DNA from 3 places in the Cupriavidus sp. PB-02 genome. Region 3 is predicted to be linked to each of the others. Evidence: riboswitches for the same ligand, from Rfam matches in the RefSeq annotation. Region 3 holds a riboswitch; each other region holds the start of a gene.
The links. A riboswitch is a leader RNA that binds a small molecule or an ion and turns the genes downstream of it on or off. The one in region 3 is predicted to bind glycine.
Positions count from the first base shown of each region.

Region 1: linked by a shared signal. The riboswitch ahead of gcvT (glycine cleavage system aminomethyltransferase GcvT) and the one ahead of AC10V3_RS22245 (D-amino acid dehydrogenase) in region 3 are both predicted to bind glycine.
Region 2: linked by a shared signal. The riboswitch ahead of AC10V3_RS09675 (D-amino acid dehydrogenase) and the one ahead of AC10V3_RS22245 (D-amino acid dehydrogenase) in region 3 are both predicted to bind glycine.

Region 1 is NZ_CM177694.1:4,226,138-4,234,200, reverse strand. It holds gene AC10V3_RS20020 (L-serine ammonia-lyase) at 1-292, opposite strand, end outside; gene AC10V3_RS20015 (DUF421 domain-containing protein) at 342-896, opposite strand; gene gcvP (aminomethyl-transferring glycine dehydrogenase) at 1,001-3,931, opposite strand; gene gcvH (glycine cleavage system protein GcvH) at 4,030-4,410, opposite strand; gene gcvT (glycine cleavage system aminomethyltransferase GcvT) at 4,510-5,637, opposite strand; glycine riboswitch at 5,738-5,861, opposite strand; glycine riboswitch at 5,883-5,969, opposite strand; gene AC10V3_RS19995 (YMGG-like glycine zipper-containing protein) at 6,067-6,294, opposite strand; gene AC10V3_RS19990 (UvrD-helicase domain-containing protein) at 6,566-8,063, shown strand, end outside.
Region 2 is NZ_CM177694.1:2,014,705-2,022,767, forward strand. It holds gene AC10V3_RS09655 (LysR family transcriptional regulator) at 1-203, opposite strand, end outside; gene speB (agmatinase) at 329-1,306, shown strand; gene AC10V3_RS09665 (branched-chain amino acid ABC transporter substrate-binding protein) at 1,483-2,559, shown strand; gene AC10V3_RS09670 (MFS transporter) at 2,814-4,184, shown strand; glycine riboswitch at 4,250-4,349, shown strand; gene AC10V3_RS09675 (D-amino acid dehydrogenase) at 4,499-5,752, shown strand; gene AC10V3_RS09680 (hypothetical protein) at 6,545-6,841, opposite strand; gene AC10V3_RS09685 (GNAT family N-acetyltransferase) at 6,841-8,063, opposite strand, start outside.
Region 3 is NZ_CM177695.1:334,239-342,301, forward strand. It holds gene AC10V3_RS22245 (D-amino acid dehydrogenase) at 1-1,074, opposite strand, end outside; glycine riboswitch at 1,207-1,309, opposite strand; gene AC10V3_RS22250 (TonB-dependent receptor) at 1,578-3,851, shown strand; gene AC10V3_RS22255 (sialidase family protein) at 3,877-5,097, shown strand; gene AC10V3_RS22260 (TlpA family protein disulfide reductase) at 5,094-5,612, shown strand; gene AC10V3_RS22265 (DUF3597 domain-containing protein) at 5,672-6,112, opposite strand; gene AC10V3_RS22270 (type 1 glutamine amidotransferase domain-containing protein) at 6,497-7,183, shown strand; gene AC10V3_RS22275 (winged helix-turn-helix domain-containing protein) at 7,247-8,063, shown strand, end outside.

The DNA of each region.
Region 1 (8,063 bases), on a different replicon from region 3:
ACAGCTCCCGGCTGGCGCGCAGCGCGGCCACCCGCGTGTCGATGGAATCGGGATCGATGGTGTCGGGGGCCTCGCCCATCAGGCCGAGGATCACGCCCTTGTCGGTGCCGTGGCCCTTGCCGGTGGCGCCCAGCGAACCGTACAGCTCTGCGCGCACGCTCGCCACCTGCGGCAACAGGCCGTCGCGCTCCAGTCCCTGCGCGAACATCAGGGCCGCGCGCATCGGGCCCACGGTATGCGAGCTCGACGGGCCGATGCCCACCTTGAACAGATCGAAAACGCTGACTGCCACGGAATGTCTCCAGGATGGCCCGTGAAGGGCACTTGTGCGTGCTGTAAGGTCAGACCGGCTCGTCCATGCCGGGATGGGTCCAGATCGTAGGCCTGCCTGTGGCCGTGGTACTGGTGGCGGGGGCCTCGCCCTGCTGCGCTCGCTCGCGCATCTTGACCGAGACCGTGCCGTCGGTTTCCAGGATCGCGAAATGCACCTGCCCGACGCTGTCGCAGCCGGCATGGCGCAGCGCCTTGTTCAGGTCATCGAAGCTGATGTGCTCGCGCTGCATCACGTCGCGGTAGACCTTGCCGTCGTGCACCAGCACCTGCGGGCGCCCCTCGACCAGGAGCTCCAGCTTGCGGAAACGCCACGTCAGGAAGCCGATCATCGCGTTGGCGCCGACCAGCGTCACCGCCAGGATCAGCCCGGCGCTGACCGAGTTGTCGCCGGCGTTCATCGCGTTCTGCACCGCGTTGGAAATGACCAGCAGCAGCACCAGGTCGAACGGTGTCAACTGCCCGATCTGGCGCTTGCCCGACAGGCGCAGCAACCCCAGCACCGCGCCGTAGACGATCAGCCCGCGCAGCACGAATTCCCACCAGGGGGCACTCAGGTTCCACATGCAGCCTCCGCTCAGGACGGCCACCGCACGGCGCGGTGCCCTACATATCGAGCATAGTGCTTTGGCGGGCGCCCGGTGCCGCGGCGGCCCGCCGGACCTGCATGTCAGTCGACCACGTAGTCGCTCACCGGCACGCAGGCGCAGAACAGGTTGCGGTCACCGTACACGTTGTCGGCACGGCCAACCGGCGGCCAGTACTTCTGCGTGCGCAGCGATGCCACCGGGTACGCGGCTTCTTCGCGCGTGTACTTGTGGGTCCACTCGTCGGCGGTCACGACCGCAGCGGTGTGCGGCGCGTGCTTGAGCGGGTTGTCGTCGCGGTCGAAGGTGCCGTCGGCAACGCGGCCGATTTCCTGGCGGATCGCGATCATCGCGTCGATAAAGCGGTCCAGCTCATGCAGCGCTTCGCTCTCGGTCGGCTCGATCATCAGCGTGCCCGGCACCGGGAAGCTCATGGTCGGGGCGTGGAAGCCGTAGTCCATCAGGCGCTTGGCCACGTCTTCATTGCTGATGCCGGTGTCCTTCTGCAGCGGGCGCAGGTCCAGGATGCACTCGTGCGCGACCAGGTCGTGCTGGCCGGTGTACAGCACCGGATAGTACGGCGCCAGGCGCTTGGCGACATAGTTGGCAGCCAGGATCGCGTTCTCGGTGGCGGCGGTGAGGCCGGCCGAACCCATCATCGCGATATACATCCACGAGATCGGCAGGATGCTGGCCGAGCCGAACGGCGCCGCCGACACGCCGCCGATGCCGCGGTCGTCGCGGCGATAGCCGACGCTGTCCTGGTTGGGCAGGAAGTCCGCCAGGTGCGCGCCGACCGCGACCGGGCCCACGCCCGGGCCGCCGCCGCCGTGCGGGATGCAGAAGGTCTTGTGCAGGTTCAGGTGCGAGACGTCGCCGCCGAACTGGCCCGGCGCGGCGGTGCCGACCATCGCGTTCATGTTGGCGCCGTCGACATAGACCTGGCCACCGTGCTGGTGCACGATCTCGCAGATCTGCTGCACGCCCTGCTCGAACACGCCGTGCGTGGACGGGTAGGTGATCATGATGGCCGCCAGGTTCTTGCTGTGCTGCTCGGCCTTCTTCGCCAGGTCGTCCAGGTCGACGTTGCCGTCCTCGTCGCAGGCCACCACGACCACCTTCATGCCGGCCATCTGCGCCGACGCCGGGTTGGTGCCGTGCGCCGACGACGGGATCAGGCAGATGTCGCGATGGCTCTCGCCGCGGCTGGCGTGGTAGGCGTGGATGATCAGCAGGCCCGCGTATTCGCCCTGCGAGCCCGCGTTGGGCTGCAGGCTCACCGCGGCGTAGCCGGTGGCGGCGCACAGCATGGCTTCGAGCTGGTCGATCATCTCGCGGTAGCCCACGGTCTGGTCCAGCGGCGCGAACGGGTGGATCTGGCTGAACTCAGGCCACGTCACCGGGATCATCTCGCTGGTGGCGTTCAGCTTCATCGTGCACGAGCCCAGCGGGATCATAGTGCGGTCCAGCGCCAGGTCCTTGTCTGCCAGCATGCGCAGGTAGCGCAGCATCTCGTGCTCGGCGTGGTGCGTGTTGAAGACCGGGTGCGTCAGGTATTCGGTGGTGCGTGCCAGCGCTGCGGGGAACGCGTCCTGCGTGGCGGCTTCGAGCTTGTCGAAGTCCAGGCCCGTGGGCAGCGGCTTGCCTTGCGTGAAGACTTCCCACAGCGCGACCACGTCGGCGCGGGTGGCAGTCTCGTCCAGCGAGACGCCGACGCGCGTGGCGCTGACATGGCGCAGGTTGAGGCCGCGCGCGGTGGCGGCGGCGTGGATGGCCTCGGTATTGAAGCCGGTTTCCAGTGTCAGCGTGTCGAAGAAGGTGGCGTTGGTGCGCGCGAAGCCGAGCTTTTCCAGACCGGCGGCCAGCGTCGCGGTCAGGCGATGCACGCGCTGGGCGATGCGCTTCAGGCCCTGCGGGCCGTGGTAGACGGCGTACATCGATGCCATCACGGCCAGCAGCACCTGCGCGGTACAGATGTTGGAGGTAGCCTTCTCGCGGCGGATATGCTGCTCGCGCGTCTGCAGCGCCAGGCGGTAGGCCTTGTTGCCCTGCGCGTCGATGGTCACGCCGACCAGGCGGCCCGGCATCGAGCGCTTGAACGCATCCTTCACCGCCATATAGCCGGCGTGCGGGCCGCCGAAGCCCAGCGGCACGCCAAAGCGCTGCGAGTTGCCCACGGCCACGTCGGCACCCCATTCGCCCGGCGCGACCACCAGCGTCAGCGCCAGCAGGTCGGCGGCGGCCACCACCAGGCCGCCGGCAGCGTGCACGGCGTCAGCGATGGCACGATAGTCGTTGACGTCGCCGTTCACGCCCGGGTATTGCAGCAGCACGCCGAAGGCGCCGGCCGCGGCGGCGTCGGCAGCGGGGCCGACCTTGACTTCGATGCCCAGCGGCAGCGCGCGCGTGCGTACCACTTCCAGCGTCTGCGGCAGCACGTCGTCCGCGACGAAGAAGATGTTCGAATCGTGCTTGTTCACGCGCTGCAGCAGCGTCATCGCCTCGGCGGCGGCGGTGCTTTCATCCAGCATCGACGCATTGGCGATATCCAGCCCGGTCAGGTCGGTGACCATCTGCTGGAAGTTCAGCATCGCTTCCAGGCGGCCCTGCGAGATTTCCGGCTGGTAGGGCGTGTAGGCGGTGTACCAGGCCGGGTTCTCGAAGATATTGCGCAGGATGACCGCCGGCGTGACCGTGTTGTAGTAGCCCTGGCCGATAAAGCTCTTCAGTACCTTGTTCTTGCGCGCGAGGCCGCGCAGCTTCTCGAGCGCCGCTTCTTCGCTGAGCGGCTCGGTGAACTCGCCCATCGGCATGCCGTCGCGGCGGCGGATGGCGGCGGGGATGACGGCGTCGATCAGCGCGGCGCGGCTGTCATAGCCGAGCACCTTCAGCATGTGCTGCTGTTCGGGGGTATCGGGGCCGATATGGCGGGCGGCGAAGGCGTCGCGCGCCTCCAGTTCGGCCAGCGTGGGCCGGTTACCTTGGGCGGCGTTCATGGGAAGCGGGGCGTTCATTGGCAAGAACCTCGTGGGGGGCGCGTCGGCAGGTGGTCAGCCCGCCGGCGCGCGTCTGTCTGCAGTGGCCGGTCCGCGCGGGACCGGCGTGGCCGGCGTCAGGCGCCGACGCTGGCCTTGTACGCGTCGGCCGACATCAGGCCATTGACGTCGTCGGCGTTGGCCGGCTTGAGCTTGAACAGCCAGGCGTCGAAGGCATCGGCATTGACGCTTTCCGGCGCGGCCGTGGCGGCCTCGTTGACGGCGATCACTTCGCCGGCCACCGGAGCGTAGATGTCGGAAGCGGCCTTCACCGATTCCACCACTGCCAGCGCATCGCCGGCACCGACCGACTTGCCCACTTCGGGCAGTTCCAGGAAGACGATGTCGCCCAGCGCGTCCTGCGCGTGGTCGGTGATGCCGATGGTGAGCGTGCCGTCGGCTTCGACGCGTACCCACTCATGCGACTCGGTGTACTTGAGGTCAGCGGGGAAATTCATGGAGGTTCTCCGGATACAGATCTGTTTCTTGTTGGGTGATGCCTGCCCGGCGAAGCTGCCGGCAGGCGAGGGCGACCGTTGGGTGAGCGGGTTTTCCCCTTAGCTCACGAGTGCCTTGCCATTGCGCACAAACGGCAGTTTAACCACAGTCGCACTGAGTTTGCGGTCGCGGATCTCTACCTGCACCGTGTCGCCGACATTGACGCCCTGCGGCAGGCGCGCAAAGGCGATCGACTGCGACAGCGACGGGCTGAAGGTGCCGCTGGTGATCTCGCCGTCACCGGCCGCGGTGATCACCTTCTGGTGCGAGCGCAGCACGCCGCCCTTGTCACGCAGGATCAGGCCGAGGAATTGCTGGCGCGAACCAGCCGCGGCCAGTGCCGCCTTGCCGGTGAAGTCGCGTTCGCTCTGCAGGTCGACGGTCCAGGCCAGGCCCGCGTCCAGCGGCGAGGTGTTGATATCCATGTCCTGGCCGTACAGGTTCATGCCGGCTTCCAGGCGCAGCGTGTCGCGCGCGCCCAGGCCGGCCGGGCGCACGCCCGCGGCGTTCAGCTTTTCCCACACGGCGGCGACGCTCGCGGCGGGCACCACCAGTTCGAAGCCGTCTTCGCCGGTGTAGCCGGTGCGGGCGGCCATGATTTCGCCGATGGCCGGGTCCTGGACCACGACGGCGTTGAAGGGCTTGAGGGCGTCGGAGGGCTGGGTCGACGGGAACGTGCTCCACACCTTGGCGCGGGCGTTCGGGCCCTGCACGGCGACGATGGCCAGCGGCTGCACGCCCTCGGGGGCGACGTCTTCACGGCGCGGGGTGATGGTCACGCCGCTGCCGGTGGCGGCATTACGCGAGCGGATCCAGTCGATATCGCCCAGCGCGGTGCTGGCATTGACCACCAGGCGGAAGCGGTCCTCGGCAAAGAAGTAGACGATCAGGTCGTCGATCACGCCGCCTTTCTCGTCCAGCATGCAGGAGTAGAGCGCCTTGCCCGGCGTCTGCAGCTTGTCGACATTGTTGGCCAGCAGGCCGCGCAGGAAGGCGCGGCTATTGGCGCCGCTGAGGTCCACCACGCACATGTGCGACACGTCGAACATGCCGGCATCGCTGCGCACGGCGTTGTGTTCTTCGATCTGGGAGCCGTAGTTGACCGGCATGTCCCAGCCGCCGAAGTCGACCATGCGGGCGCCGAGGGCGCGGTGGATGGCGTTGAGGGGCGTGGCCTGGAGCGTCATGGAATCCTCGGGGGCAGTCTCGGGTTGCGAAAACGAAAAAAGGGTCATCCGCCGCAACGCTCGCCGCGCCAACAATATGGCGTAGCAATCCGCTGCGGCGGATGACCCCTCTGTCCTCGATACCTGAGAGATTACAAGGCGGATCCGTAGACCCCATCCTCGTGCGCCCCTTCGGTGGGCACGCTCGCCATGAATGGCGGGTGCCGCTCTCCAGAGTGCGGCATGCATTGTGTGCATGTTGCATGCCGATCCGATCGGTCCGTGGTGCCTGAGAGTTTTCGGGTGATACCCCTTCGGCGGCGCAGAGATGCGCGCTCTCCCGGTCGGATGCGCGCAATGTACGGGAGGCCCCGGCCTTTGTCAAACGCGGGCCGGAAGCCGCCCGGCGGCTGTACCCGTTCCTGCGCCCCGCCGCCAGGGGCGGCGAATTTACTTCTTCTTGTCGTCGGTGACGACGTTACCGATCACGCCGCCCACGGCCGCGCCACCCAGCGTACCCAGTGCACTGCCTTCGGTGAGGATGGCGCCGCCCACGGCACCCGCGCCCGCGCCGATGGCGGTGTTGCGTTGCTTCGGGGTCATGTCTGCGCAACCGGCAAAGGCCGCGACCGTTGCGCCGATCAGGGTCACCTTGGTCAAAGTTTGCAGGGTTTTCATTGTTGGCTCCGTGTGATGATTAATGCATGTCCGAACGGCCGCGCAGGCTGGGGGACACATTAGTTAGATCGGCGCCCTATGCGATCGGCTCCGGCCTTTACGAAGTGTTACGCCAGTGACACAACGGGAGCTGTCAATGCGATTTGCGCTGACTGACCGGGGGCGGCCAGCGTGTTAACATCAGCAGCTTTGCCGCCGCTACCTTTCGCGCGAGCTGGCGCGTCCCGCCTCTCTTGCCGATTCCCCTTCCGTCTCCAACCGCGCCCCTCGCATGACCCACGGCCTGAACCCCGCCCAATCCGAAGCCGTCCGCTACCTGGACGGGCCCTGCCTGGTGCTGGCCGGGGCAGGCTCGGGCAAGACCCGCGTGATCACGCAGAAGATCGCGCACCTGATCGAGGACAAGGGCTTCGAGCCGCGCCATATCGCCGCCGTCACCTTTACCAACAAGGCGGCCAAGGAGATGCAGGAGCGCATCGGCAAGCTGATGGAAGGCAAGACCACGCGCGAGGGCAAGCGCATTCCTCTGAAGCAGCTGACGGTCTGTACCTTCCACTCGCTCGGCGTGCAGATCCTGCGCATGGAGGCCGAGCATGTGGGCCTGAAGCCGCAGTTCTCGATCATGGATTCGGACGACTGCTTCGGCCTGATCCAGGAGCAGCTCGGCACCACCGACAAGAAGCTGATCCGCGGCGTGCAAAGCACGATCTCGCTGTGGAAGAACGGCATGGTCGACCCCGAGGCCGCGATCGCGCAGGCGGCCAATGCCGACGAGCACCAGGCCGCGCTGGTCTACCGCAACTACGTAGCCACGCTGCACGCCTACCAGGCGGTGGACTTCGACGACCTGATCCGCTTGCCCGCCGAACTGTTCGCGCGCAATGAAACGGTACAGCTCAAGTGGCAGAACCGCCTGCGCTACTTCCTGGTCGACGAATACCAGGACACCAACGCGTGCCAGTACCAGCTGCTCAAGCTGCTGGCGGGCGGCTCGCACCTGCGCGCGCCGGCCTTTACCGCGGTGGGCGACGACGACCAGGCCATCTACGGCTGGCGCGGCGCCACGCTGGACAACCTGCGCCTGCTGCAGACCGATTTCCCGGCCCTGAAGGTGGTCAAGCTGGAGCAGAACTACCGCTCCACCGTGCGCATCCTGGAAGCGGCCAACGCGGTCATTGCCAACAATCCCAAGCTGTTCGACAAGAAGCTGTGGAGCGAGCACGGCATGGGCGATCCCATCGCCATTCACCCGATGAACGACGAGGAGCACGAGGCCGAGTCGGTGGTGTTCCGCCTGTCCGCGCACAAGTTCGAGCGCCGCGCGCAGTTCCGCGACTACGCCATCCTCTATCGCGGCAACCACCAGGCGCGGCTCTTCGAGCAGATCCTGCGCCGCGAGCGCATTCCCTACGTGCTGTCGGGCGGCCAGAGCTTCTTCGACAAGGCCGAGATCAAGGACATCTGCGCCTACCTGCGTCTGATCGCCAATCCGGACGACGATCCCGCCTTTATCCGTGCCATCACCACGCCGCGGCGCGGGGTGGGCACTACCACGCTGGAAGTGCTGGGCACCTTTGCCGGGCAGGCCAAGGTGTCGCTGTTCGAGGCCGCGATGATGGGCGGCATCGAAGGCAAGCTGCAGCCGCGCCAGCTGGAACCGCTGCGCGTGTTCTGCGAATCGATGGTGCGGCTGGCCGATCGCGCGGCCAAGGACCCGGCGACCGTGGTGCTCGACGACCTGATGGAAGGCATCCACTACGAGGCCTACC
Region 2 (8,063 bases), on a different replicon from region 3:
TGCAGGCCCTCCTCGGTCAGGCGAAACCCGCTGCGCCCGCGCTCGCACAAGCGCACGCCCAGTCGTGTCTCGAGTTGCGTCATATGCTCGCTGATGCTGGACGCGCCAATGCCCAGCAGCGATTGCGCCGCGGCAAAGCCACCGCATCCCACGATCGTTTCGAAGATTCTCAGTAGCTTGAGGTCCACATCGCGGAGTTTCACGTTCCCACCTTTAGTTCGGATTTTATCGAACTGAAGTTCTAAACATTCTGATTGTACCGGACCATGCCGTTGTCCAGAATGGACTCGTCCCCACCGCATCAACGAAGAAAGGATTGGTGAACGCGATGTCTGAAAATCAATATGAGAAGGGCCGGCTCGACCTCCCATTCGTCGGTATCTGCACGTTCGGCAAATCGCCGCTCTGCCTTGACTGGGACGCCATCGACGCCGACGTGGCCGTCATCGGTGCGCCGTTCGACTGTGGCACCCAATGGCGGGCCGGCGCGCGCTTTGGCCCGCGCTCGATCCGCGAGGCGTCCACGCTGTTCTCGTTCGGCCATAGTGGTGCCTATGACTTCGAGGACGACGTTGTGTACATGCCGGCCAGTGAGGTCAGGATGGTCGACATTGGCGACGCCGATATGGTGCATACCAATACCGAGAAAAGCCATGCCAACATTGAATACGGGGTGCGCAAGATCCTGAAGGCCGGCGCGCTGCCCGTGGTGCTAGGCGGGGACCATTCGATCAATATCCCCTGCATCGCGGCCTTCGAAGGTCAGGAGCCGTTCCACGTGGTCCATATCGACGCCCATCTGGACTTTGTCGACGAGCGGCATGGCGTGCGTCATGGTCACGGCAACCCCTTGCGCCGCGCTGCGGAGAAGAGCGTGGTCAGCGGCATGACCCAGATCGGTATCCGCAATGTGTCCTCTACCGCACGCGAGGGATATGCCCAGGCACGCGAGATGGGGTCGGACATCATCTCGGTGCGCCAGCTTCGCAAGCTCGGCATCCAGGGTGTGCTGGACCGCATCCCGAAGGGCGTACGCTATTACCTGACCATCGACATCGACGGGTTCGACGTCTCCATCGCGCCTGGCACGGGTACCCCGAGCCATGGCGGGCTGACTTACTACGAGGGTCTGGAATTGTTCGCTGGCCTGGCCGAGCAAGGCGAAGTGGTGGGGATGGACCTGGTAGAAGTCGCTCCCGACTATGACCATACGGGATCCACCGCCATCCTCGCCGCGCAGCTTTTGCTCAACACGATCGGCCGGGTGATGCACCAGCGCAAGCTCAAGCGCGCCGCTGCACGCTGAGCGCGAAACGGGCCGCGTCGTCATCAAGCATGCCGTCGTCTTTACATGGCCACGCAGCGCGCCATTCACCGGCGTCGCGCGAGTTGGCAAAAAGGGGAGCCGCAATGTTTCGTCAATTTCGTTTCTACGTGGGCCTGGCCGCCGCCGTGCTGGCGTGCCCGTTGCCGTCCTTCGTCATGGCTGCGGAGCAGCAAGTCGTCAAGGTCGGCCTGACCGGCCCACTGTCCGGCCCGCAAGCCGCCATCGGCAAGGACAATGAAAACGGCCTGCGCATGGCCATCGATCAACTGAATGCGCAAGGCCTTGTCGTCAACGGCAAAGCCGTGCGCTTTAGCCTGGTCTCCGAGGACGACGCTGCGGATCCGCGCACCGGCATGTCGGTTGCCCAGCGCCTGGTGGACGGGAACGTGAAGGTGGTGTTCGGGCCGTTTAACTCGGGCGTCGCCATCCCGATCTCCCGCCTGCTGGACCAGGCCGGGGTAGTGATGGCAACGGTTGCTTCGAACCCGGCAGTCACCCAGGCCGGGCACACTTATGTCTTCCGAATTTCGGCCAATGACAGCCAGCTTGGCAAGCGCATGGGCGAGTTTGCTTCGGTCAAACTGCGCGCCAAGCGTTTCGCGGTCATCGACGACCGGACCGCTTACGGCCAGGGTGTGGCGGACGAGTTCGTCAAGGCAGCCAGGGCGCAAGGCATCGAGATCGTCGCCCGCGAATACACCTCGGACAAGGCCGTAGACTTCGTCCCGATTCTGACCCGAATACGCGGCATGAAGGTGGACGGCATCTTCTATGGTGGCTACTACTCGCAGGCCGGACCCCTGCGCAGCCAGATGAAGCGGCTCGCCATGGCCGACGCCTATCTGCTCGGTGGCGATGCGATGTGCAATATCGAACTGGCCAGGCTGGGGGGCGATGCCGTGGACGAGCACGTGTACTGCCCGCAGGGCGGTCCCGTGCTCGAGAACACCGGCCCGGGGCGCCAGTTCAAGAGCGACTACAGGAAGCGCTACAACACGGATCCGCTCACTTACAGCGCGTCTATCTATGACGGCCTCAGGTTGGTAGCCCAGGCGATGAAAGCAGCCAACTCGGTCGAGCCGGCGCAGTACCGCGCAGCGCTGGCGGGTATCGATATGCAGGGCGTGGCCGGCCGATACCGCTTCGACCCCAACCGCGACCTGCGGGATTCGCCGATCACCATCTACACCTACCGCAACAGCGCCCTGGTGCCATTGCCGCAGGACAGGTAGCGCCAGTTGGCTAGCCTGCCTCGCCGGCAGGCGCGACATAGCCGTGGCATCGGGATTTCGTTTTCTTGTCGAAGGATCGGCGATCCGCTGTATCGCTGCGCCTTCTTACCCTGCATTAGGAGTTCAACACCCCGTATTACCCGCAGAGCAGATCCACAAGACACACCACAAGACTGGTCGCCGGTTGCATGCGGCAAAAGCCCATGCCTGGATAGACATAGCGCGATCAGGACAAAATAATTCGGAGACAGAGTATGAGCAACACGAAATCCTTGCGCGGCACGGAACTGCTGCCAAGCGGCAATCGCCCGGGACACCCAGCGAGCCAGGCCCGCAGCAGCGCCGTGGAAGCCGACACCAGGCAGGTACTGCGCCGCGCTACCGCAGCGGGCTTTATCGGCACCTTCATCGAGTGGTTCGACTACGCCGCCTACGGCTTTCTTGCGACCGTCATTGCGGTAGTGTTCTTTCCCAAGAGCGACCCGACCACCAGCCTGATGGCGACCTATGCCGTATTCGCGCTGTCCTTCGTCGTGCGTCCGATCGGAGGGGTGATCTGGGGGCATTTCGGCGACAAGTTCGGCCGGCGCAATACGTTGTCGCTGTCGATCATGATCATGTCCTGCTCGACCTTCCTGATCGCTTTCCTGCCGACTTATGGGCAGGTGGGCCTGTGGGCGCCGGTACTGCTGCTTGTCATTCGGCTGGTCCAGGGCTTCTCGGCTTCAGGCGAATACGCCGGCGCCTCGGCGTTTCTTGCCGAATATGCACCGAACCGCAAGCGCGGGCTCTACACCAGTGTCATTCCCGCCGCGGAAGCCGCCGGCCTGCTGTTCGCATCGCTGTTCGTCGCCGGGCTGCATACGGTGCTGACCTCCGGACAGTTGCTCGAATGGGGCTGGCGCGTGCCGTTCCTGTTGGCCGCCCCTTTTGGGCTGGTTGGCCGTTACATCCGGCTTCAACTTGAAGATACGCCGAAGTTCGTCGCGATGGAGCAAGCCAATCATGCACCGCAGGCGCCGCTGCGCGAGTTGCTCACCTCGCATCGCCGCACCATGCTGATCGGCTTCGGCGTGACCTGCCTGAACGCCGTCGGCTTTTACTTGCTGCTCAGCTATATGCCTGTGTACCTGTCAAAGGAACTCGGCATGAGTGACTCGGTTTCCTTCCTGGTGTCTACCGTATCGCTGGCTAGCTATGTGGTGATGATTTTCGTGATGGGCTTTCTTTCCGACCGGTTCGGGCGGAAGACGATGCTGGTTTCCGCCTGCATCCTGTTTGCGCTCTTCACGGTGCCGCTGTTCCATTCGCTGTCGAGCGCCAGCATCGTCGGCATCTTGCTGATTCAGGTGGCACTGGGTGCCTTCCTCACCATCAACGACGGCACGCTGCCGTGCTTCCTGTCGGAGAGTTTTCCGACCCGTGTGCGATATAGCGGCTTTGCACTGTGTTTTAACAGCGCGAACGCCTTGTTCGGCGGCACCGCCCCCCTGGTTGCGACCTGGCTGATCAGCGCCACGGGCAATAAGCTCGCGCCAGCCTGGTACCTGGTCGGGGCCGCGGTGGTGTCGCTGATTGCCATCCTGGCCAGCCGTACGCCCTCGGGCGGTGCGTTGCCGGACTGAGCAAGCAAGGGGCGCAGCTTGACGCATAAGCTGTGATCCCGGGCAGCCCGGCCGCTAAGCGGCTACAAGACGACGCAGGAGAGACCGGGGATGGTGCGTGCCATCCCCGGCGCCGACGGAGCAACCGCCCCGGAAACTCTCAGGCAAAAGGACTGTGGCGTCGATTCAAGAATCTGGAGAGTGGCGTTGCAAGCAATGCCCACCGAAGGGGACGGCACCGGTCACCGGCCGATGCCAAAACTCTCAGGTACCGGGACAGATGGGGTAGGAAGCCGAGGATTCGGCCATCGCTTTCCCTGACAGAGGACCCTGCCATGTCTCAAATTGTGATTATAGGCGCCGGCATTACCGGCGTCACCACTGCCTACACGCTGTCGAAACTCGGATACGAGGTGACAGTCGTCGACCGCCATCTTTATCCTGCCATGGAGACATCGCTCGCCAATGGCGGCCAGCTCTCCGCGTGCAACGCGGAAGTCTGGAACAGCGCGGGAACGATACTCAAAGGGCTGAAGTGGATGCTGAAGCGCAACGCGCCGCTGCTGGTGAACCCGAAGCCGTCGTGGCACAAATACTCATGGATGGGCGAGTTTGTGTCGAACATCGCCCATTATCGGGAGAACACCATCGAAACGACGAAGTTGGCCATTGCCGCCCGCCAGCATCTCTTTGCCATGGCCGAGCAGGAGAATATCCAGTTCGATCTGGAGCGGCGCGGCATCCTGCACTTCTATCATGACAAGGCCGCTTTCGAGGCTGCGGGCAGGACGAACGCGCTACTCGTGGCAGGGGGACTGGAACGCTTTACAGTGTCACCGCAGGAGATCAAGGAAATCGAACCAACGTTGCAGGGCGAATACTTCGGCGGATACTTCACGCCATCCGATTCGACCGGGGATATCCATAAGTTCACGCGCGGCTTGGCGCTCGCTTGCGAGCGGCGCGGCGTGCGCTTCCTGCAGGGCATGGACGTGCGAACCATCGACCTATCCGCCAGCGTCGTGCGTATCGGCCTGCAGGCGTTGGACAGCGCGACGTCGCCATCGGCAAACGCTAGCGCGGCGTACGAGATCGCCGGCGACGCACTGGTGGTTTGTGCGGGCGTGGGCAGCCGACATATAGCCGGCATGCTCGGCGACAGGATCAACGTCTATCCGGTCAAGGGGTACTCCATTACGGTGCACCTGGACGATGCAGACAGCGTGGCGAACGCGCCGTGGGTCAGCCTGCTCGACGAAAGCGCAAAGATCGTGACGAGCCGACTCGGCAACGACAGGTTCCGCGTGGCAGGTACCGCCGAATTCAATGGACAAAACCGTGACATCCGAGCCGATCGCATCGAGCCTCTCGTGTCATGGACGCGTCGCAACTTCCGAATCAATACCTCCCGCGTAGTCCCCTGGGCGGGGCTTCGCCCGATGATGCCGGACATGATGCCGCGCGTATCAAAAGGCAGGGCGCCAAGGGTGTTCTACAACACCGGCCATGGCCATCTTGGATGGACGTTGTCTGCTGCAACAGCGGCAACGATCGGCACGACTATCGCCGAGAGCTATCCCGTTGGGTAGGAGGCAGTCGGACAGCAAGACAAGTGACGCCCGCGTTCGTAGGCCCTCTGAATATGGTGCAGACCTGGCGAACGGGAGCGAGAACGTACTAAGTAGGGGGGGCAAGGCAGGTATCTCGTTCCGGGTAGGAGCGAGCTTCGCATGTCGGCGCCGGGGATTCATCTACTGCGCGTGCGTCGACTGGCGGCCCCTTGCTGGGGACCGGACAATGCTGCAACTCCCTATCGTCCTGTCGCCAGAGATGCCCGCCGCGGCCAATGTCCCCAAAGGCCGACAATGCGCCCGACATGATGCGTGCACGAAGGCGCGTTACTTGGGCGGAGCGGACGTTCGAATGTCCGCGTGAAGTAGTGGGCGAGCGTCGGTAAATGCCCTTCTCGGCCGTCAGCCCACAGGAAAGCCGCATCTCGCTGACCTTGCGCCAGTTCTAGAAGCCGTTGGCTGGTGCCGGGAGCAAGAGCTTCCTTTGAGAAGGCGGCACGGCGTTTCGATAGAAGCGGGGACTGCTGCTCCTCGCTGCGGCCGCACAATAGTGAGCCCGCAAGGGCGGCAGTGCGTCCCATAACGGTTTGCCACGCGCGGCCTTTCCTAGCGAACGTGCTCCCCGTCGCGGCTAATGGCGATGGACTAGACGGTGCTGGCTAGCTCGGCTGGCCACGGCTACGCACAGACGCCAGAACCTCCTTGAGGTGGTTTCTTTCTTCCTCCTCCTCACGTTCCTTTGCTCCGTCAGAGTTGTTCCATGCGCCAGGACTTTCAGAATCGAAGAACACTAGGCGGTCAACGCTACCTTCAAACAACTCGACAGCTCGCCTGATAGTGTCGGCATTCTTTTTGCGTACAGAGACGGCCAGCGCCCGTGGCTTTTGTAGCAGAACTTGATGATCGTGCTTCCCGTTTCTGCTGCCAATTCTTGTCGGTCACTAGTCCTTTAATGACAATCTTTTGTAACTGGGCTTGATAATCGTCGCTGGCGGTAAATCCGAGGGAGTGGGCTTCGGCGCGCATAAGCGATTGCGAAGCTGGAAACCCCAAACGGATGAGGACGATGGCATCGGAAGGAATTTGCTCATTAAGTTTGCTCAACATCAGCCGCGCGCAGTCAGTTGCAGCAGGGATCGTTCCTCGATGGCCACCATCGCAATGATGGTTTTCTGGTCAATCGTGTGGCGCCAGGTCAAGTAGCCGACAATGCCGTCGTCACTTCGTGCAACGTGGCGCCGGCTCGTCTGCCGGGAGCTGTCTACCGTTGCCCATTCCGCCAATTGTTGTGACGGGGGGACGTTCCATTTAGACAGCATGGCCCTGATGTCTGTGTCGTCAGCGGGCTGGGCTTCGTTAAATACTAAGACCCGATCAGGTTTGGTTCCAAATGCTGTGATTTCGACGGGGTGTGGCTCTTGAAGAGTGAACGCCGATGGGGATAGAACATCAATTCCATATTTGTCTCGAAGATCGGCTGCGGCGTCCAAGATGGTTGCATCACTCGTTACCAGGCCCTCCAGCCCATGGGAGATCGCGGTTGCCAGATGCTTTAGATCCGACCTGTCGTTAGGAGTCAGTGCGTTGCGTTGGCTTCTTTCGCGAAATACGAGTGCTTCAAGTTCCGTGATGAGCTGTTTGGAGCCATCATCAAGTACTTGGTATGCTGGCAAGATCGATGCAAAGTCTTGCATAGGGTCGGTCTTTCCGGGAGGGCAAGACCTTGCCAGTTCGTTGCGAATTTCGGAGCTGATCGCTAGGCTACATACTTGCATTCGCTCCGCGCGAAGCAGGTTGACGACATCGTTGCGTCGCTGTCTTCGAGGTCCCAGATCGAACAAGACGTTCATATCCAGGAGATAAGTAGGCTTGCCAGTTCCTGCAGCGAAATTGAGACCAAGTGGATTCATTGAACTGATCCCGCTCACACCGAAGAGTTGTGGTGAGGCTAGTTCATGGTTCCGTACCACGATCATGCGCCGCCGCTTACCGCGGCCTCCTCCGGGCTCAATGCGCTGAACATGGAAATTCTGTGCTTCCCAAAACAGATTCGATTCGGACAAATCTTCCGCCACACGCGCTTCAATCGAGACGTACTGGAGATCTGTCAGATGGCGTTTGAGTCTTTCAACAAGTCTTTCACCTAACCCCAATCCGCGGAAGTCTGGGGCGACAAAAACCTGGAGTATCTTTGCCCTTGGCTGTCGAAGGTCAAGGAGTATGTGTCCCGCGTACTGACGCTCGTCGCCGTTCTCGTTTGCCGCAACAAAGAGGTTTCCTTTGGTCGCGTACTCTAGATAGACTGAACTTGGGAAAAAACCGAGCGCAT
Region 3 (8,063 bases):
ACCCGGGAAGCACTGCTGCACCCACTCCACCAGCGGCCGGATGCGATCGGCGCGGATGTCGCGGTTGTAGCCGTTGAACTCCGCGGTGCCGGCCACGCGGAAGCGGTCGTCGCCCAGGCGGCTGGTGACCAGCTTGGTTGCATCGTCGAGCAGGCTGACGGTCGGCGCCGCGGCGCGGCTGGCCTCGTCGGCCAGGTTGACCGTGATCGAATAGCCTTTGACCGGGTAGATGTTGACACGGTCCCCCAGGCCGGCCGCCAGCGCGCGGCTGGCGGTGCCGGCGCAGATCACGGCGCCGTCGAAGGTCGACGTGGACGTATCGGTGCCTTGCTGCACGGTCACGCTGGCGCGCCTGCCGTCGGTCTTGACGGCGCTGACGTCCTGCCCGTAGAGGCAGCGCACGCCGAGCCGGTCGATGGCCGCGGCCAGGCCGCTGGTGAACTTGTGGATATCGCCGGTCGAGTCGCTCTCGGTGAAATACCCGCCGTAGTAGGAGCCCACCAGCGTCGGCTCGATCGCCCGCATCTCCTGCGGCGTCACGGCGCGCCGCTCCAGCCCGCCCTGCGCCAGCAGCGCGGAGACGCGGCCGGCATGCTCGAAGCCGGCCTTGTCGCGGTAGATATGGAGGATGCCCTCTTTCTTCAGGTCGAAATCGATGCCCTCCTGCGCCGCCCAGGCGAACAGGTGCTCGCGGGCCGCGATGGCCAGGCGCGCGGTCTCGGCAGTATTGCTGCGGTAGTGGGGGATCGACGCGATGAACTCGGCAAACCACGTGAGCTTGTGCCAGCTCGGGCTGGGATTGACCAGCAGCGGGGCGTCGCTCCTGAGCATCCATTTGAGCCCCTTGACGATGGTCGACCAGTGGGTCCAGACCTCGGCATTGGAGGCGGACAGCTGTCCGCCATTGGCGAACGAGGTCTCCATGGCGGCATAGCGATGCCGTTCGAACAGCGTGACGGAGAATCCGCGCCGGGCGAGCGCGTAGGCTGTGGTGACACCGGTGATGCCACCGCCGATGACGGCGATTGTCTTCATGAGCTGAAGGCTCCAGGAACGTCGATGGTGGGAGTCCATACGCAATATGCGTAGCGGACGCCCCCTCTGTTCTGGACCTGAGAGATTCACGACGCCTCGCCGGGGCGATGCGCGCTTGCTCCTTCGGTATGCCGGCGGACGATGACGCCGGACATTCTTCAGAGTGCACTGCTAGTGATACCGGTCCTTTTGCCTGAGAGTTTCCGGGGCGGTTGCTCCTTCGGCGCTGTCCCGCGGCGGTTGCCGCCGGAACAGTCTCTCCCAGCATCACACTGGCTTGACGCCAATCCGGGCAATGTAGAGACAAGGCACGGCCTTGGATATGCGGGTTTACGCGAGTGGCGCGATGCGGCAATCCACCGTTCGCCGTGGGACGAGGCGAGCACTTTCACCGCGGCTCCGGCGTCGCCCGCGTCGCTATGTCGCACCGGCCGGGACCTGCTTGCCACCTAAAATGTCAGCGCTCGCTCTCGGGAGGAAGCGCCGGACACACAGCGCGCGCAGGGCAGGCGAGCCAAAAAAGACGAGAACAAGGTTTTCCAGTGAAGAGAAATCGGATTGCGCTGGCCGCATCGGCCGCGCTGATGGGCCCCGGCATGGCGGGCGCCCAGGTTGCCGCGCCTGAGCCACTGCAGGAGGTGGTGGTCTCGGCCAAGACCGAGCGTAGTGAAACTCCCGCCACGCCGCCCAATACGCCGTCGCCGGCCTATGGCATCAGCAGCAAGCGCATGGCGGACTTCAATGTGGTGAACACCGAGGACGCGCTCAAGTACGCGCCCAATCTCGCCGTGCGCAAGCGCTTTATCGGCGATATGAATTCGATCATCTCGGTGCGCAGCACCAGCTCGCGCCAGTCGGCGCGGGGGCTAGTCTATGCGGACGGCCTGCTGCTGTCCAACCTGCTGGGCTCGGATTTCACATTTCCGCCGCGCTGGTCGCTGGTCAATGCCGCCGAGATCGAGCGCGTGGACGTGCTGTACGGCCCGTATTCCGCGCTGTACCCGGGCAATTCGCTGGGCGCGACGGTGCTGATCTCGACGCGCACCCCGGAGAAATTCGAGGGCGATGCCAGCGTGCAGCTGTTCACGCAGCGCTTCGGCCTGTACGGCACGCATGACAACTTCAACGGCGTGCATGCCAACGCCTACGTGGGCGACCGCGTCGGCCCGTTCTCCTGGCTGGTCAGCGTGGACCGGCAGGACAGCAAGAGCCAGCCGCTGAGCTTCTACACCGCGGCGCGTTCGTCCGCGCGCGCCACTTCCGCCGACAAGCCGGTCACCGGCGCCTTCTTCGACAAGGACCAGACCGGCGCCGACCGCGTGGTGATGGGCGTCAACAGCGAGGGCGTCACGCACACGGTGCAGGACCAGCTCAAGGTCAAGCTGGGCTATGACATCACCAATACGCTGCAAGCGCAGTTCACCGCCGCGTACTGGCAACAGGACCGCTCCAGCGCCACCGGCAGCTACCTGCGCGATGCCAACGGCAACGTCGTCTCCAGCGGCCCGGTGAATATCGGAGGCTTTCGCTATGTGATTCCCGCCAACGCCTTTGCCCCGAGCAACGGCGAGGACGCGCGCTGGCTCTACGGCCTGTCGCTGCGCACGCGCAACGAGACCGGCTGGAACTTCTCCGGCGTGGCGTCGCTGTTCGATGTCAGTAAGGACGTGAGCCGCACCGCCAGCACGGCTGGCAACGGTCCGGGCACCGTTACCTATGGCGACGGCACCGGCTGGCGCACGCTGGACCTGAAGGCCGACTACCGTCCGCAGCAACTGCAGGGCGGGCACTGGGTCACCTTCGGTTACCACTACGACAACTACCGGCTGACCAATACCACCTACAACACCTCGGACTGGCAGGCGGCGACCATCACCGCCTTCAACAATGCCTTTGCCGGCAAGACCGAGACCCAGGCGCTGTATGCGCAGGATGCCTGGTACTTCGCCCCGGACTGGAAGCTGATCCCCGGCGTGCGCTACGAGCACTGGCGCGCCTATGACGGCAGCCGCAGCCAACCCGGCGTGAATATCGGCTACCCGGTGCGCAGCGAATCCAACTGGTCGCCCAAGCTGGCGCTCGAGAAAGCGATCGGGCAGGACTGGCTGGGCCGGCTGTCGCTGGGCCAGGCCTATCGCTACCCGACTGTCAGCGAGCTGTTCCAGGGGCGCATCACCGGCACCTCGCTGATCAACAACGATCCCAACCTGCGGCCCGAGCGCTCGTTCTCCAAGGACCTGACCTTCGAGCGGACGGTGGAGCGGGCGTATTTCCGCGTCTCGGTGTATGAGGACGATATCCGCGACGCGCTGGTGAGCCAGACCAACACCACCGTGTTCCCGACCGTCACCAGCTTCCAGAACGTGGACCGCGTGCGCACGCGCGGCATCGAGCTGGCGTATGACGCGCGCGATGTCTTTATCAACGGCTTCGACCTGTCGGCCAGCGGCGCCTACAACCATTCGAAGACGCTGGAGAACGCCAACAACCCGGCCTCGGTGGGCAAGTATTTCTACCGGATCCCCAAGTGGCGCGCCAACCTGGTCGGCACCTATCGCATCACGCCGGCCTGGGCCGGCACGCTGGCCATGACCTATTCCGGGCGGCAGTACAATACGCTCGACAATTCGGACGTCAACCCTGACACCTTCGGCGGCACCAGCAGCTTCCTGACCTTCGATGTCAAGGTGACTTACCGGCCTGCCAAGAACGTGCGCCTCGGGCTTGGCATCGACAACCTGACCGACCAGCGCTACTACGTCTACCACCCGTATCCGGGGCGGACGTTCTACGCCGAGGCCAAGCTCTCCTTCTAAGCAATTGAACAGGCTGACCACAACCATGACAGGCATGCGCCCCGGCTTTCGCTTTCTCGTTGCCGGGCTGCTGGCCTGCACCGCGCTGGCGGGCACCGCGCAAACGCATGGCAACCACGGCGGCCACGGTGGCCAGGCCAAGGCCGCGAAGATGAGCGAACTGGGCACCGGCGCCGCGTTCGACCGGGACGGCAAGCTGTGGATCGCCTACAAGGACGGCCCCTATGTCGCGGTGCGTTCGTCGACGGATTTCGGCCGCAGCTTCGGACCCGCGCAGCACATCAACAGCACGCCGGAGCCGGTTGCCGCCGACCACGACAGCCGGCCCAAGGTGGCCACCGGGCGCGACGGCGAGATCTTCGTCACCTGGACCCAGCCGCGGCCCAAGCCCTGGACCGGCTTTATCCGCTTTGCGCGCTCCACCGACGGTGGCAAGTCCTTCGCCACGCCGCTGACGGTACATGCCAATCGCGACGAGATCACGCACCGCTTCGACGCCATCGCGGTCGACCAGTCCGGCCGCATCTTCGTCAGCTGGATCGACAAGCGCGACGTCATCGCCGCCGAGGCGCGCAAGCAGCCGTATGCCGGCGCCGCGATCTACTACGCGGTATCGGCCGACCACGGCAAGAGCTTCCAGGGCGACTACAAGATCGCCGACCAGTCGTGCGAATGCTGCCGCATTGCCATGTCGCCCACGCCCGACGGCAACATGCTGGCGTTGTGGCGCCACGTGTTCCCGCCCAACGCACGCGACCACGCGCTCGCGCAGCTTGGCGCCGACGGCACCGCCACGCCGCTGCAGCGCGCCACCTTCGACGACTGGCGCATCGACGCCTGCCCGCATCAGGGGCCGGGCGCGTCGGTGGCGCCGGACGGCACGCTGCACATGGTCTGGTTCAACATGCGCGAAGGCAAGCCCACGGTGTCGGTCGGCCGCTGGAAGGACGGCAAGCTGCAGGCGCAGCGCCCGCTCGAAGACCCGCGCGCGCAGCATGCCGATATTGTCGCGCTCGACAATAACGAGATCGCGGTCGCCTGGAAGTCGTTCGACGGCCAGCAGACGCGCCTGTCCGCCATGCTGTCGCACGACGGCGGCAAGACCTGGCAGACCCGGCAGGTGGCCCGCACCGAGCGCGACTCCGATCAACCACACGTGCTGCAGCATGCAGGCCGCGCCTACGTGTTGTGGCGCACCGAGGCCGAAGGCTTCCAGGTGTTCCCGCTGGCAAAGGAGGGCGCATGAAGCCGATCCGCCGCAAGCTGCTGGCTGCCGCAGCGTTTGCCCTGATGGGCAGGTCCGTCGCCAATGCCGCCGGCAAGAAGGATGATGCGGCAACCAGCCGCGTGGCCGTATTCGAATCCGCCAGCGCCGCACAACTCACCGCCAGCCAGAAAGGCAATCCGTTCGTGCTGCTGGTGTGGTCGCTCGACTGCGTCTATTGCAAGCGCAATTTCGACGCCATCGGCAAGCTGCGCGCGCGCTATCCTGACCTGCGCGTCGTCACGCTGGCGATGGACAATCCCGAGGCGCTGCCGCAGGTGCAGCAGCTGCTCAGGCGGGTCAACCTCACGCGCAACGCATGGGTGTCCGGCAGCGAGCCACAGGAACGGCTGCGCTATGCGGTCGATCCCGACTGGATGGGGGAGATGCCGCGCACCTACTTCTATCGCGCGGACGGGCAGCGGCAGGGCGTGTCAGGCGTGATCAGCGACGCGGACTGGGACAAGCACCTGCGCTGGGCCGGCATCGCCGGCTGAGTTCGCCCGGACGCGCCGGCGCCGGCGGCCGCAAGGGGCGGCCGGGCCGGCGCCATGCCTCAGGACAATTCCTTCGGCAGCTTGCCGCCATTCGCCGCCAGCTCCTGCATCAGGCGCTTGTGCAACCAGATGTTCATCGCCGCTGAGTCGTTCATGTCGCCGCTGTATTGAAGTTCGCGCGCCAGCTCCTTGCGGTGTTCCAGGCTGCTGTCGACGCCCAGCGCCTTCATCGTATCGACGATGGAGGTGCGCCATTCCAGCTTCTGCCCGCCTTCCGTGACGAGGCGGTCCATGATGGCCTCGACATCGACGCCGGACAGCGGCTCGGGCTTGGCCGCAGTGGCCGCCCCGGCGCTGCCCGGGGCGGTGCCGCCTGCCGGCGCGGTGGTGGCAGGGCCCGACGGCGTCGCGCCGGCGGATGTCGGCGTGCCGGCGGTGGTCGTGGCAGCCGGCTTGGCCTTCCCTAGCAGCTTGTTGAGGATGTCCTTGAAGATGCTCATGGCTGGCTCCTGAATTGGTGTTGGGGGCTACAGCGCACGCATGTTCCGGGCCATGGTGCCGCCTGCGCCCGGGCGCCGGTCTGCCGCTGACGCTTTGTAAATGTTGCGTGCAGCGCGGGCCAGGTTCGTCACGACGTTTGCTGCACATGACGGCGTACGCGCCACCGCCTTCAAGAACAATCACGACGATCGGTCCTCCTACGCCGCAGGCCAGCGCGGCCGCGCCGTGTTGCCGTCCGGCGATACGCGCTCCGGATTGGCCCCCCGCCTGCCCCCCCGTCGGACCCCCCGCCATCCCTTGCCGCTTGCCCTCGCCACAACGGATGATCTATCACAGTTGTGTGGGTGGCAGGCCCTGACGCCTGCGTGAGACAGGAGCGAATCATGAGTGGCAAGAAGATCCTCGTTGTACTGACCAGCTTTGAGAAGTACCCGAACATGGACCGTGCAACCGGCCTCTGGCTGGGCGAGGCCGTGCATTTCGTCAAGAAGGTGGAAGCCGCGGGCTACCAGGTGGACTTTGTCAGTCCCAAGGGCGGCTATACGCCGATCGATCCCCATAGCCTGCAGATGGCCGAGCCGGTGGATTGGGAGTGGTACCAGAAGAAGGACTTCATGAACCGGCTGGGCCAGACCCTCAAGCCCAGCGAGGTCAGGGCCGGCGACTACGTGGCCATCTACTTCGCCGGCGGCCACGGCGTGATCTGGGATTTCCCGGACAACGAGGAACTGCAGGCGCTCAGCCGCAACATTTATGAATCGGGTGGCTATGTCACCTCGGTATGCCACGGTGCCGTGGGACTGCTGAATATCAAACTGTCCGACGGCACGCTGCTGATCAACAACAAGAAGGTCACCGGCTTCTCGAACCAGGAAGAGAAGCTGGCCGGGCTCGACAGCCATGTCCCGTACCTGACCGAGACGGAAATGCTTGCGCGCGGAGCAAAGTACACCAAGGCGCCCGAGCCGTGGCAGTCGTTTGCGGTGGAGGATTCGCGCGTGATCACGGGTCAGAACCCGGCCTCCGGCGGGGCGGTTGCCGATCTGCTGCTGTCGGCACTGAAGGCGTGAGGCCGTAAGGCGCCGTGAAGGCGGCGGGCGCGGCCTGTGCGGTGCGCGCCCGCCGTCACCGCAATGACGCAGCCATCCCCGGCCCTCACCACACAGCGATCCCCGTGGCGGCCCGCGCTGATCGCGACCAAGCTGGCGCCGCCCAGGACGCGCCACTACGTCAGCCGCGAGCAGGCCATCTGGCAATTGCGCCCGGGCCTGGAGCGCAAGCTGACCGTGCTGACCGCACCGGCAGGGTGCGGCAAGACCTCGTTGCTGGGCGAATGGAAGAACATCCTGGCTGCGGAAGGCGTTGCGGTCGGCTGGCTCAGCATCGACCGCGATGACGACGATCTCTACCAGTTCGGGGCCTACCTGCTTGCCGCGGTGCGCGAGGCCTGCGGGGAGATCGGCAACAGCGTGCGCGAACGGCTCGAGAACGATGCGCTGGCGCCGGCGGACGCGATCTTTGCCGAGCTGCTCAACGAGATCGCGGCGCTGCCGCGCCAGATGGTATTGGTGCTGGACGACTTCGACCGGCTGGAGGCGCCGGCGATCCACGAGGCGGTGTTCCGCCTGCTGCGCTATGCGCCCGACAACCTGCACGTCCTGGTCGCGGGACGCGGCGAGCCGGCATTTCCGCAAAGCTATTTCGAGGTGCGCGGGCAGTTGCTCAGGCTCGACGCGGAGGTGCTGCGCTTCGACAGCGCGGAGACGCAGGCGTTCTTCAGCCGCGTATCCGGGCTGAGCCTGAGTGCGGCGCAAGCCGAGACGCTGCTGCATGCGACCGAAGGCTGGGTGGCCGGGCTGCAGCTGGCCACGTTTGCGCTGGGCGAACCTGGTGGCATCGACGATTTCGCCATCCGCCTGCCGCATGCACGCCACAGCATCGCCGCCTACC